Regions from separate parts of the Halobacillus shinanisalinarum genome, predicted to be linked through region 1. Evidence: riboswitches for the same ligand, from Rfam matches in the RefSeq annotation. Region 1 holds a riboswitch; each other region holds the start of a gene.
What was found. A riboswitch is a leader RNA that binds a small molecule or an ion and turns the genes downstream of it on or off. The one in region 1 is predicted to bind S-adenosylmethionine.
Positions count from the first base shown of each region.

Region 2: another riboswitch for S-adenosylmethionine. It lies ahead of metE (5-methyltetrahydropteroyltriglutamate--homocysteine S-methyltransferase); the one in region 1 lies ahead of ssuE (NADPH-dependent FMN reductase).
Region 3: another riboswitch for S-adenosylmethionine. It lies ahead of MUO14_RS22555 (phosphoadenylyl-sulfate reductase); the one in region 1 lies ahead of ssuE (NADPH-dependent FMN reductase).
Region 4: another riboswitch for S-adenosylmethionine. It lies ahead of MUO14_RS04720 (methionine ABC transporter ATP-binding protein); the one in region 1 lies ahead of ssuE (NADPH-dependent FMN reductase).

Region 1 covers NZ_CP095074.1:3,755,816-3,759,380, forward strand. Annotated here, with positions in the region: gene MUO14_RS18520 (C45 family autoproteolytic acyltransferase/hydrolase) at 165-1,232, shown strand; gene MUO14_RS18525 (YjcZ family sporulation protein) at 1,748-1,846, opposite strand; gene ssuE (NADPH-dependent FMN reductase) at 2,073-2,618, opposite strand; SAM riboswitch class I at 2,747-2,855, opposite strand; gene MUO14_RS18535 (GyrI-like domain-containing protein) at 3,138-3,565, opposite strand, start outside.
Region 2 covers NZ_CP095074.1:3,346,222-3,349,786, reverse strand. Annotated here, with positions in the region: gene metE (5-methyltetrahydropteroyltriglutamate--homocysteine S-methyltransferase) at 1-2,010, opposite strand, end outside; cobalamin riboswitch at 2,153-2,347, opposite strand; SAM riboswitch class I at 2,425-2,536, opposite strand; gene MUO14_RS16610 (hypothetical protein) at 2,625-2,960, opposite strand; gene MUO14_RS16605 (MFS transporter) at 3,222-3,565, shown strand, end outside.
Region 3 covers NZ_CP095074.1:4,542,978-4,546,542, reverse strand. Annotated here, with positions in the region: gene cobA (uroporphyrinogen-III C-methyltransferase) at 1-356, opposite strand, end outside; gene MUO14_RS22555 (phosphoadenylyl-sulfate reductase) at 416-1,147, opposite strand; SAM riboswitch class I at 1,268-1,385, opposite strand; gene MUO14_RS22550 (NADH:flavin oxidoreductase) at 1,828-2,961, opposite strand; gene MUO14_RS22545 (YfhE family protein) at 3,171-3,332, shown strand.
Region 4 covers NZ_CP095074.1:887,095-890,659, forward strand. Annotated here, with positions in the region: partial or broken gene MUO14_RS04715 (methionine ABC transporter permease) at 1-619, opposite strand, end outside; gene MUO14_RS04720 (methionine ABC transporter ATP-binding protein) at 612-1,637, opposite strand; SAM riboswitch class I at 1,715-1,825, opposite strand; SAM riboswitch class I at 1,965-2,069, opposite strand; gene MUO14_RS04725 (TlpA family protein disulfide reductase) at 2,308-2,724, shown strand; gene MUO14_RS04730 (hypothetical protein) at 2,721-3,044, opposite strand; gene MUO14_RS04735 (thioredoxin family protein) at 3,145-3,459, opposite strand; gene MUO14_RS04740 (toprim domain-containing protein) at 3,470-3,565, opposite strand, start outside.

The DNA of each region.
Region 1 (3,565 bases):
AGGCATCTTAACAAAGATGTCTTTTTATTTAAGGACAGGGTTGAGCGGGGTTATGGACAAATGCTTGCTCCCTCAATACTGATCCAGTGCACATCACTTTACCGCCCCTGACAATTCCCTTAAACTGAATACGACTAGGACATACAACAGAAGAGGGATCATAGTTGAAGAAAGTACACAGCGATCTATTACAATTTCGAGGTACTCATTATAATTTCGGATATAAGCAAGGAGAATTGCTCAAAAACTCCTTAACTGTTAAAAACCGCGAAAAGCAGTGGAAGGTCAGGAAGCCGAGGTTTATCGTTGAAGAAATAGAGGTGAAGGAGGCGATCACAAGGTTTGCCCCTGGATTATGGGACGAGCTGCTTGGCTTGCGTGACGCCTTAGAATGGCCGATGAAGCGGGTGATGATGGAATTTGGCGGTTATCGTGTCGATTATAAGCGTTCGGGCTGTTCAATTATGACAGGAGACGGCTATATGATTCGTAACTATGATTATATGCCGAAAACCTATGAAGGACGCTACAGTTTCTTCCAGCCGACCGACGTGGGCTATGCTATAGCTGGGCCTACACAACGCATTACTGGTCGTATGGATGGAATGAATGAACACGGATTGACGCTTGGCTACAATTTTATGCATCGGAAAAAACCAGGTGATGGCTTTATCTGTTGTGCGATCGGGCGAATGATATTAGAATCATGTGCGAACGTAGAGGAAGCGGTCACCATGCTTCAAGACATTCCGCACCGTCACTCTTTCAGCTATACCGTTTTTGACAAAAGCAATCAAACGTATGTAATCGAAGCCTCCCCAAGAGGAATAGAAGTACGTCAATCTAACGTATGCACGAACCACTTTGAAATCATGACCAAAGAAAACCGTAACCATCTCGTTGATTCGGTGAAGCGCATGGATGCAATCAATGACCATAGAGATGAGCTGAATGGAGCATACGATGCCTTTCGTCTGATGAACGATACAGATAAAGGTGTTTTCTCGAAACAATACAGCAACTGGGCAGGAACGATTCATACATCTGGTTACTTGCCGAAAGAAATGAAGACCTGGTTCGCGCTTGGTGGAGACGCGGAGCCAGTCGAATTTGATTTTGCAAAATGGTTGCTGGGTGATGATGTGAAGTTGGAACGGATTACTGGAGAAGTAGATACAGATATCCCGTTTGTTCACACGGATGAAGGGGCCTATTGGACAGGGAGAAAGTAGCTGAAGTATTGTTTTGCATATAGAACGAAACAGAATCGCAGCAATGAGTATGGACAAGGAAAGAGCACGCTCACATGAATGATAATGAAGCTTGCTCTTTCTAATGGGTTTAGTTTATTAGCATAAGAACTTTACTCGTCTTTACTATATATAATCGAGATCCGGGTAGCCATCGTTATAGTCTTTTGTAAAGCCGCAAGCATGGTTGGAAAATCAAGGGGAATGTTCAACTGTAATTTTTCACATTTCTCTCGGTTATTACACATGATTGACCCTTGAAATTCGTTGGGGACCTTCTTATCGTTCATTTCTATGACAATTTTGCTTTATACCAAATGGACATAAATAAAGAGGTTGTAGCAGGACTAAATATTGACAGTAAACTAATCATAGCTAGAATAATCTTTGCAAATAAATAATCAAAAGGCTGCATACTCCTCGCCAGGAGATATGCAGCCTTTTTTACACGGACTATTAACCTAAGGGGCCATCCTAACAGCTTCTTCTATTTAAACCTAATAACCATATCCGCCAAAGCCACCTGCTCCAACGATGATTAGTAGGATGAAGAGGACTACAATCATAGCAAATCCTCCACCAGCATATCCACTCATAACTACACCCCCTTTTCAGTTAGCATATTTAAAACATCACCTATTGGAAGGTACAGCACACCATTTTTACAAAAAATAGGCGTTTGCATAGACCAGTGGTTACGTGAGGGGCTATGGATTAGGGGGGCAATTTACCCGTTAAAGGGGAAGCGCTTATTTACAACCAAATGATGACGACATCCAGTTGTTTGGCTATAATCTTTGCTGGCGAAAATACTTCCCAAATTTAAAAGGCTAGAGGGACTTGCTTTTGAATCATCTCAAGGAAGTATACAAGTTGTTTCTTCAGGCGTTGGTCACAATCTTCATTCGTTATCGGTCGTGCTCGGCTAGACTTATTAATTTGATTGTCAAGCAAATACACGCCCTTTAAATTTTGTCCTTTTAACGTAGCCAGTAATGGTTTTAACGCATATTCAATCGCAAGCAAATGGGACTTGCTGCCACCGGTCATAATTGGGAAGACGGGGGTGTCCTTTAACACATCCTGTGGCAGTAAATCAATTAGAGCCTTAAGAATTCCAGAGTACGACGCTTTATATACAGGGGAAGCAACAATAACTCCTTTTGCCTGTTGAATCGTCGTTGCAATTTCTTCAATCGCCTCACTTTCATAGCGTGCATAAAATAAATCTTCCGGTGACACATTGCGTACGGAAATCTTCTCTGTAGATCGTCCTTCCTGATCGACCAATTTTGCTAAATAATCTAATACAAGCTCTGACCTTGATTGCTCAGAAGGGCTTCCAGATAACAGTACAATTTCACTCATATGACCTCTCCCTTTCTTAAAATAAATGCTCAACTATTCTACGTTTTATTCATTGGTTGGAACTATTCCACACATATAAAAACCCTCTTTTCTTTAATGAGAAAAGAGGGTTAGCTATAAAAATGCCGCTCTTATCTCCCAAGATAAAGATCTTGCTGGACGGAGCACCTTTCTGACATCAATCAGAGGTTGCTGAAGCTTCACAGGGCCAGATCCCTCAGCTTCTCTAGATAAGCTTATTAAATTTGAGTCTAATCTTAATATGATTCTCCTAATAATGTCAAGGTAATTTTTGAAAAGAGTAAATGAATTCTGAAAATGGGCGTCTTAAATAATGGCGGGGTATCTTGTTGAGTTACGGAGGTATCCTGTGACAAATCACTTTTTAATACATACCAGACATCGCCAGACAGGAGACATCGAGTCCCGCTATTTTTGATTAATGATGCCAATACCTTTGTATTAAAGTTAATTAATTATTATTCTATTTCTAATGTTAATCAGTACTCCTTATAGAGCCTATCTTATTGGAACCCAGATTTCAGAATACGAATCTGAATGGTAGGGATAAAATTCTTTATAGACTTCGAGTGATGCTATATCCGCTGTTTCATATCCATTAGAGGGCAACCATCCTGAATCAATCTGCTTCCATACATTTTCTATAGCTTCTGGAATGAGTCCGTGTACTTCAAATACAACCCACCTTGAAGGAGGAACTTCAAAGCTCGATAATTCATCGGGGACGTTACCATGGAATTGTGTAGCGATCCAATAGTCCCATGTGTTTTGCGTTTCATTATAGTTGTCGTAGATTGCTAATAGACCGTTAATTTGTCCGTTATTTAATTGAACCAGTAAATCGGCGATTCCACTTTTGGTGGCCTCTCCCCAGAGTAGTTGGATATCCTTGTCCTCGTTATCACATGAAATTTCTTTTTTAATGC
Region 2 (3,565 bases), 410 kb from region 1:
GGAAATGACGTCGGCATCCAATTGGTCAATGGTGTCCATGATTTCCCCGAACTCGGAATAACACATATGTGTATGGATTTGGGTCTCATCATGCACAGAAGACGTGGCAAGCCTAAAAGCGTAAACGGCTTCCTCCAAATATTCTTTTTGTTTTTCAACTTTTATCGGCAAGCCTTCTCGTAAAGCTGGTTCATCCACCTGAATCATATGGATGTTATTTTCTTCTAAAAACCTTATTTCTTTTTGTAGAGCCAAGGCAATTTGTTTAGTGACTTCAAATTTGCTGATATCTTCACGGACAAATGACCAATTTAAGATGGTTATCGGTCCAGTCAGCATACCTTTCACAGGTTTTTTTGTTAGAGATTGAGCGTAGGTAATTTCTTTTACTGTCATCGGTTTTGTGAGAGATACATCTCCATAAATGACGGGAGGTTTGACGCATCGGGAGCCGTATGATTGGACCCAACCATATCTCGTAAATGCAAACCCATCCAGTTTTTCTCCAAAGAATTCGACCATATCGTTGCGTTCAAACTCTCCATGTATGAGTACATCGAGCCCGATTTCCTCCTGGCGTTTTATCCATTCGTAAGTGTTCTCTTCAATAAACGATTGATAATATTCATCAGACCATTCCCCTCTTCGCCATTTCAGCCGTGCCTGACGAATTTCTTTTGTTTGTGGGAGACTACCAATCGTTGTTGTCGGCAATAGCGGAAGCTCGAAATAATCTTGATGTATTTTCTGGCGACTGGAATAGTGGGTTGAACGTTTTGGTTCAATATCTTTCCATAACTCTACTTCCTTTTGAACGTCTGCTTGATTTCTACTGGAAGACTTCCATAGTAATTCAATACACCGTGTACGTTCTTCTATATTTTTTTCAATCGTATGCCTACCATCATTTAGCCCTTCTGCTAACACTGTCACTTCTTCAAGCTTTTGGTCAGCGAATGACAGCGCATTTTTTATGACAGGGTCCAAGTCCTGTTCGGTGGTTACAGTTACTGGAACATGTAACAAACTGCAAGAAGGCTGTACGATAAGTCGATCTTTTTCAACTTCCGAAAGGAGATGTTCAAGTTGTGCGTATTTTGTGTCTAAATCTTCACTCCAAATGTTTCGGCCGTTAATCACCCCGGCAGCCAGATATTTATCTCTAGGGAAACCGTGCTTCTTCAATGAATCTAGATTGGCTCCCTCATCATGGACAAAATCAAGGCCTATCCCGGCAACTGGAAGGGAAACGACCTCCTTGTAATGATCAACGGATTCAAAATACGTTTGGAGAAGGATCTTTAAACTTGAAACACCATTTTGCATAGAGTCATATACTTCTCTAAATAACTGTATATCATCTTTGGTCATCGGCGTTGTTAGGATAGGTTCGTCCACCTGCACCCATTCGGCACCAGCTCTTTCTAGCTCATGAAGAACTTGTATGTATAGGGGGACAAGTTTTTTCAGCAGATTTTTAAATTCCTCTTTCTCATAACCCTTCGCCAATTTCAAAAATGAAACAGGACCCAGTATAACCGGCTTTCCTATGATTCCGAGTTTTTCTTTAGCTTCCAAAAAGTAATGTAACAGCCGATTCTCCGTTAGTGTTGGCTGGGCATCCGATTCAATCTCAGGCACAATGTAGTGATAATTTGTGTTAAACCACTTTGTCATTTCAGATGCCACCGCTTCATCATTACCTCGAGCGATATCAAAATACAATTCTATTGGCACTTCCCCACCCTTGTGTTGAAAACGGTCAGGTATAAAACCAAACATAACTGCTGTATCAAGCACATGATCATAAAGACTAAAGTCACCAACAGGAATGAGATCAATACCGATGTCCTGTTGCTTTTGTAGATCGTTTGTACGCAAATTCTCCATTTCAGACAAAAATTCACTTTTAGTTAAGTTTTCTTTCCAAAACTGTTCTAGGGTTTTTTTCCACTCTCTCTTTTCGCCTATTCTTGGATAACCAATCGTTGAACTTAATACTTTCGTCATCTTCATTCCTCCATTTTAAGTTTTGTAGACTAATAAAAAAATCTCCCTTTTTAAGAGAGATGGTCATGCAGCATTGGCAAATTCAAACTGTGGAAACAGCCTGAACACGTTACGCTCATAACACCTCCCTATACCTCGTAGGTTTAGTGCATTGTCTCAGGCAGGTCTCCTGACTCCATGATCTTCACTCCCCTGCGCCTTCCCACCCTTTTCTAACAAAAAGATAGTGACACTTCTGCAGGTAGCTACCATTTACAGTGGCGGGACCGTGCCGGATTTTCACCGAGCTTCCCTTTTAAGTTGAATAAGTTACAACACCTGAGTAATCAACGGTATTTAGTTTTCTATGCATGTATGTGTATTGAAATAAGAAAAAGCCTCTCTATATTTAGAGAGGCTTACACATACGCACCCCTCTTATTTCCCAAAGCATTTGCTTTGCTGGAATTAGCACATTATCAACGACTAAACGCTGACAGGTTGCCGGGCATCATAGGGCCAGTCCCTCCGCCTCTCTGAATAAGAGTTTTAATTTAGTTGGTTAAAGGCATACTAGCATGAGGTGAGATAACTGTCAATGTTTTCTGACAAAGATAAAATATAGTTCGCTTTCCTTAAATGATGTCATTATATAGTAAACCCTCATCAAACTGAATAATTTTCAGTCTCTCTGTATTTTTTATGAAAATACTTTTGTACATCTCTTCTCCCTGTTCATTTTCAAAAAGGGCCACGCGTTTATGCGAGTTATCCTCCATTATTTGAATCGAATGCGTTTCTAAATTAATATGTTTTTGCCAAATAGACTTTTCTTCAAATTCTTTTAGATTCTCATGATTAGCTGATCCTGTTTCTGTTTTTACTGTGTTTTCATTTGCCTTCACCCCATCGTTGCCTCCACAAGCTGCAAGGAATAGCATACTCAGCGCAATCAAGATTGTCTTTTTCATTTAAAACATTCCTCCTTCACATTTACCTTCTATGTTAAAAAATGATACTGATAGTTTCCTTAGAATAAACTAAGAATTCGATGAGAAACTTTAGGTCTAAGTGACGATTAGTGCTTTCACGGGGAGTCTCCTCTGCTTAAACAGAAAGCTATCCTGATAAAGAAAGGGACTTTTTTTCTGCTTCAACTATAGACATTTATCAGATAATGTTTTACTATATCCCCTTGTACTTTTAAAACATACAGCAAAGGGGTGTAACAAATGACCCGTTTACAAGTTTCAAGAAACATTGTTTTAGCTGTTTTTATGATTTCAACATTTGCAGTAGGAATGACAGAATATGTCGTAACCGGATTGCTCACTCAATTTGCTTCAGATCTTAATGTAAATGTTTCAACAACCGGCTTACTCTTAAGTGTCTATGCAATCAGTGTTGCTGTTTTTGGTCCTCTCCTACGAATGATTACGATTAAAGTTCCGCCTAAACCCTTGCTTATCAGTTTGATGGTTACCTTTATCATGAGTAATGCAATGGCTGCGATGGCTCCGAATTTCGAGATATTGTTGCTTTCAAGGCTATTCTCAGCAGCGATGCATGCCCCATT
Region 3 (3,565 bases), 790 kb from region 1:
CCGGAGGAGATTCCGGGAACGATTTCAAATGGAATACTTCTCTTCGCTAACTCTTCAGCTTCCTCTCCACCTCTACCAAAAACGAAGGGATCTCCGCCTTTTAGACGGGTCACGGTTTTCCCTTGCAAGGCAAAATCACAAAGCAGCCCATTAATGGTTTGTTGGTCTAACGAGTGATGATTCGGACGCTTGCCGCAATAAATCAATTCCGCTTCGTCCCTCGCTTCATCAAGTAAATCTTTGTTAATCAATCGATCATATAGAATGACATCCGCCTGCTGAATGGCCTTCAAGCCTTTCACTGTAATTAAATCAGGGTCACCAGGTCCTGCACCGACGATATAAACTTTTTTCATAAGCCGCCTCCTTTCCTTGTTGCAATGAATTTTCAAGTTAGCTTAAAGAAATAATCTACTTATGCCTGGTTTCCAGAAGTGTGGAGACCGCATTCTGTTTTATTAAACCCTTGCCACCTCCCAGAGCGAACGTCCCCCTGTTCAGTTACTGGCTCTGTACAAGGCATGCAGCCGATACTTGGGTATCCTTGATCATGTAATTCATTGTAATCCAAGCTATTTACTCGGATATAATGCCAAACGTCTTCCCATGTCCAGTAGATTAGGGGGCATACCTTAATCGACTGAAACCGTTCATCCTTATTTACAAAATCAGTGTGACTTCGACTCGGAGACTGTTCTCGCCTCAGCCCTGAAATCCAGGCGGTTGCCCCACGAAGCGCATCTTCAAGCGGCTTGATTTTTCGGATATAACAACATTGGCCCGGTTGCTTTTTCCATAATGCTGGACCATACTCGTTCGCTTGCTCATCTAAAGTCAAATCCGGTTTCTTAATATGAATGTGAAGTTCTGGGTATCTCCGCTTCACTTTTTCGATCAGTTCATAGGTTTCCGGAAAGTGAACATCTGTATCAAGAAAAACAATTTCTGCATCTTTCTGCACTTTAGAAATCAAATCAATCAACACAATGCCTTCTGCTCCAAAACTACAAGCATAGACGATTGATTCACCATAAGACTGATAAGCCCACTCTAATACCTCGGCTGCTCCTTTTGTGTCATCCTTAGGGTGCCAGCTTTCAAATGGATCGCCAGAGAAATTCTCATACGAAACGATGGTATTGCTCATATTTTCCTCCTTCTACTAAAGCAAAGTCTTGTAAACAAGTAAATTTAACATTTAAAAAACCTCTCTTCTTTAATAAAAATAAGAAGAGAGGTTTTGGCTTCAAACATATAGCTACCCATCTTCTTATCTTTCAAGTGCTCAAAGCACCCGCTGGAATTGGCACAGTCTCTGATGAATCATCACCAGACCCGTTGCCGAGGCTTCAAAGGGCCAGTCCCTCCACCTCTCGCGATAAGAATTAAATTGTGAATTTGTGGTATTTGATATTGGTAAATATATTATTCCCTTTTAGAAAAAATGTCAATGGTTTATTGAAAAATTATTAATTTTTCATACTTTCTGACTTTCTGAAAAAGGACCGGTTCATAAAATTTTAACGTTAAGTAAATTATTTACATCTAGTGTTAATCCCAGATATCAGCTCTAGGAATACCTGCCAACAGCCGGCATTGCGATGTTCAGTTCTTCTGCCACCTCTTTGGTAGAGAAAGCTCGTTCATTAGGTTTAATATCGTGTCGCATGTCGAACCTCCTTCTCTTTTTAATATGAAGGTTAGTCGCCATTTTGGCAAGAGTATATCGCCTGACGAGAGCTAAGTAAAAATTAAACAAAAAGGTGTTTTACCGGGAAATTCCCCTGGTAAAACACCTTTGTTCAGTAGTTAGCTGATTCAGTAAGGTTAGGTTAGATGTTTAAGAGCAACTTTATCAAAAGGTAATAGCTCCGTTTCCCTGCCTTCCCGAACTTTCCTCACCCACTCCGGATCCATTAATAAAGAGCGCCCGATAGCTACTAAATCAAACTCCCCATGATCAAGTTTCTTCATGAGACCGTCCAGGCTGGTGGTGTTAGCACCAGAGAAACTTGTGAATTCTCCATCGAGCCCGACTGATCCTACAGATATCACTGGTTTACCAGACAGTTTCTTCGTCCATCCTGCCAAATTCAAGTCGGATCCCTCAAACTCCGGCTCCCAGAAACGACGAGTAGAACAGTGGAAAATATCGACTCCCGCTTCTACAAGAGGCGTGAGGAACCGTTCTAATTCATCTGGTGTTTCAGCAAGTTTGGCCTTATAGTCACTCATTTTCCATTGAGAAAACCGGAAGATGATTGGAAAATTAAGCCCGACTTCACGCCGGCAGGCTTCTATCACCTCAACAGCAAACTGCGTTCTCCCAACGATGTCTCCTCCATATCGATCGGTGCGCTGATTTGTCTTGTCCCAGAAAAATTGATCGATTAAATAACCATGCGCCCCGTGGATTTCAATACCATCAAAACCCAAGCGTTTAGCATCAGCAGCCGCTTGAGCATAAGCTTCTACCATGTTTTCAACTTCTGCTTCGGTCATGGGCTCAGTGACCTTTTCGCCATCAAGACTAAGGCCTGATGGTCCAACAGGTTGAGCTTCCTCGTTCGGAAGGTCTCCCTTTTTACGAGTCATCCCCACATGCCAGAGCTGCGGCACAATTTTCCCTCCAACTTTATGAACTTCCTCTACGACATTCGCCCATCCATTTAATGATTTTTCCCCATAAAAAAGTGGAATGCTGGCACCTGAAACAGAGGCCGGATGATTAATGCCAGTCCCTTCGGTTACAATTAAGCCGACATCATTTTCAGCCCGACGTCGGTAATAAGCCGCTACATCTTCCCCTGGCACTCCACCTGGTGAAAAACCCCGAGTCATCGGTGCCATCACCGCTCGATTAGACAAATTTATTTTTTCGTTTATAAATGATTGAAATAGTGGTTCAGTCGTACTACCGTTAGAACTCAATTGATATCCTCCTCTTTCCCTGATGAACATAATTATTTCAAACTCCATCAAGGAAGAAAAGAAATCTGACTTCACCCCCCTGAACTTGACCAAAAAACCATTCCCGATTTTCCTAAAGTATCCATGACAAGATCATCGTACCTGTTTGATCATAAAGATTTCACCGGCTCATGTTTATCATCTTTCATTGTGGGGAAAATATTTAAGTAAGCAGATTTCAAGAGAAAGGATGAGTACTTATGGCAAGAAAGGCACAGTATCAGCCTGTAGCAGGCAACGAGCCATCAGACGCTCAAGAAGTAAATTATGCGAAAGAATTTAAACAAGCAGATATCGCGGGTGGATACCGTAGAGACAAGGTGAAAGAAGTTAAAAATGAAAACCCGAACTCAAGATCTTAATATCACTTTAAAGCAGCTTTTTTAAGGCTGCTTTTTTTGTTAGCATTATCAAATTCAAGAGTGGCCTGACCCCCGATCGGTTAAAGTATTAGCGCACAAGGCTCCGGTGTACAGGCCTAAAATCATTTGCTGTTAATTAGCGAACAACATATTCCACCAAGCAGCCATAAAGGCATACTCATAGTAACGGTTCTTGTGTTAAGCCCCATTTTTTTGTACATATGAGTAGCTTG
Region 4 (3,565 bases), 2.0 Mb from region 1:
ATGAAAACAATAATAACAATTAAGATTGTACAAAATAACACCACATCAAAGTCACTACGCTGAAAACCATAGAAATAAGCAAAGTCACCGAGCCCGCCGGCCCCGATCACACCAGCTACGGCTGTATAGCCAATTAAAGCGATGGCTGTGACAGTAATACCTGAAACAAGCGCTGGCATTGACTCTGGAAGCAAAACTTTAAAGATGACCGTCGAATATTTCGCCCCCATCGATTTAGCAGCCTCAAGTACACCTTTATCCACTTCTTTCAATGCAATCTCTACCAGTCTTGCATAGAAAGGCGCTCCACCTATAATTAGAGCAGGCAATGCCGCTTTTGGACCGCGGATCGTTCCCATAAGGAAGTCGGTAAAAGGAAATAATAGCAGTATTAAAATAATAAACGGTATGGCTCGAAACACATTTACTACTGAGGCAGTGACCCAATTTAAAGCCCTATTTCTCCAAATTCCCCGGGCCCTGACAAGTATAAAAGTAGACCGAGGATCAGCCCGAGAATAAAAGTTCCTGCAACAGAAATAATCGTCATATATAATGTTTCGTTCGTTGCCGTGATCATTTCTTCTATCTTCACGTTAGGAAATAGGTTATTAAACATTCGGATTCACCTCCAATTGTACTGAGGTAGTTCCAATGTAGGCAATAGCCCGGGCGATTTCCTCTTTTTCCCCATTAAATTGGACAAAGAGTGTTCCATATGCTCCTTTTTGTGTCTGAGTTATTTTCCCGTGAAGGATATTGATATCCACATCAAATTCTCTAGACAATTCACTGATTAACGCCTGATTTGTACTTTCACCAACAAAATGAAGTTTGATAATTTCACCAGTTTTATACGTTTCATTAATAAGTTCGAGTGAATCTTTCCGGTCAGGATCACCCATTACTTGATCAACGAAACGCTTGGTTACTTGTTGTTTTGGATATAAAAATACATCTAATACATCACCCGACTCGACGACATGTCCTTGTTCCATTACAGCAACGCGGTGACATATTTTACGGATTACGTGCATTTCATGAGTAATCAGTACAATCGTTAATCCAAGTTTATTATTAATATCCACAAGCAAATCTAAAATGGAATCAGTTGTTTCCGGGTCAAGCGCTGAAGTTGCCTCGTCACATAGCAGCACTTTAGGGTTGTTGGCTAAAGCACGAGCAATCCCTACACGTTGCTTTTGGCCTCCACTTAACTGGGAAGGGTAAGAACCTCCCCTTCCAGATAAACCAACAAGATCAATCAATTCGTTGACCCGACTTTTACGCTCCTCTTTTTTCATACCCGCTATTTCTAATGGAAAGGCAATGTTATCAAAAACAGTTCTTGACCATAGTAAATTAAAATGTTGAAAGATCATGCCCATCTCTTGCCTGGCCAAACGAAGCTTGCTCTTGCTCAACTTCGTCACATCCTGGTTTTCAATAGTGACATTTCCACCACTCGGCTCTTCTAAACGATTCAAAAGTCTAATAAATGTACTTTTCCCTGCGCCACTATAACCAATGACTCCAAAAATCTCCCCTTTTTCAATAGAAAGATCCATTTTATCTACCGCGCGAACGTCTTGATCCTTCGTATGAAAGACCTTAGACAAATCCTTAATCGAAATCAATATTATTCCCCCTCTATACAAAAAAACGCCTTTCTGTACGAGAACAGAAAGGCGTTTACACGTCTTGGTTGTCTGTTCTCTTATCTGCCAAAGTTTAACTTTGCAGGAATTGGCACCTTTTCAAGTTATCAAAACTTGACGGTTGCCGGGCATCAACGGGCCAGTCCCTCCGCCTCTCTGGATAAGAGATATATCATTTTAATTCATTACCACTTTAAGTTAGTCAAGCATCATAAACAGGATTTTAGCACCATGCATATCTACTGTCAACAAAAAAAGTCATTAAAAAATCCCTTCGTAAAAGAAGAGATGTTTTAATTGATTCTCTTCTCATCTTTCAAAGCTAAATGCTTTGCTGGAATTAGCACCGTGTTCTTTCAAACCGGTTGCTGGGCATCATAGGGCCAGTCCCTTAGCCACTCTGGATAAGTGAAGATGTCGCTATTCATTTAAGTGTGTGTTCAAAAAGTTGACGAATGAGAAACAAGAAGTTCGAGGCGCGAAAAGTTTTGAGGACCGCAAGCCGTATGCTTTTCATACGTGAGGACCGGAAAAACCGAGCAACGAAGAAATTCGCCGTTTATCATTTGGTGACTTTTTGAACATCCTCTTTAAGATTTATGTTAGCATGGTACTGCATTCTAGTCAATAGAACAAGAGGTGAATAGGCATGAAAAAAGCTATAGACTTTCAAATACCATATATAAACTCTAATAAAACGTACCAATTAAATAATGACCTTGGTAAAGTAGTCATCCTAACATTTTGGACCTCCTGGTGTCCCGACTGTGGGGTTGATTTACCAAAAAAAGAACAACTCTTTCAATCAATAGATCGTGAAAAAGTGAATATGCTAACAATTAATGTGCAAGGGCGCGAGAGAAATGATCAAGATGGTAAAATTTTCACTGACAAATTCCTCACTCAGCCAACCCTAGAAGATCATCATCGTAAAGTGTATGATGAGTACAACTGTGAAGGAGTACCAACTACTATTATTATTAATCGAGATGGTTACGTTACACACCAATTTGGTGACAAAGCTTCCTTTTTAACTATCGTAGAAGCGATTGGCACCTTAATTTAGTGTGAAAGCATCAGTAATGATTCAACTAACAGGACGTCCCTATATTCCCCTTCGAACCTAACGATGGAGCGTGGCAGTGAAGTTAACTTCAAATTACCGCCAAAAAGCTGCTGAAAAACTTTATTAGAGGAGGAAATCGTAAGTGCACCCTTGAGGTTGTTTTCGTGCACGAGTTTCATCCCCTCCCTTGTGATAGAAACATTAATAAACTCGGATCTATTGTCTTGAATCTTTAAAAACACTTTTCTCTTCTTCCATTTTGGGAGTAAATCTCTTCTGCTGTTCACCCGTTTGATCCATTCCTCTACCATTTCAACCAAAACAAGCCCCCTTAATAACTTTATTAAAGTTTTCGAGGTAAAGGGGGCTGAAACCTTCCTTTATTGAATAGAATCGTTCGTCATTTCCCGGGAAATCGGGCTATCTTTTTACATATTCTGATACTTTGCCAAGCATATGTGGTACCGAGTGAAAGGCATATACCTTTTCTATCACATGCCCACTCTCCATTATAAGCAGACAAGGAACACTTTCGATCTTATAGTCCTGCATCAGACCTGGATTGAGAGAGGCGTTTAATTCATAAAACAGTTCTGTTTGATACAAGTCTTCAATCGTATTTAACATTTTTCTGGCAACGTGGCAGGTTCCACAAAAAGGACTGTGAATAAATATGAGTGCTTCTTTCTTTTCGTGGAGTTGTTTTACTATATTTAATCGTTCTAAAGAAAGCAAGTTCTTCCTCCTAAATTAAGTAAATCGGCTTAACGTTGAAATGACGGCTAAGCAAGGCACGAGCCAATTCAGGCTCAGGAGTGGCTGCAACTTCTCTAAAAGCCTT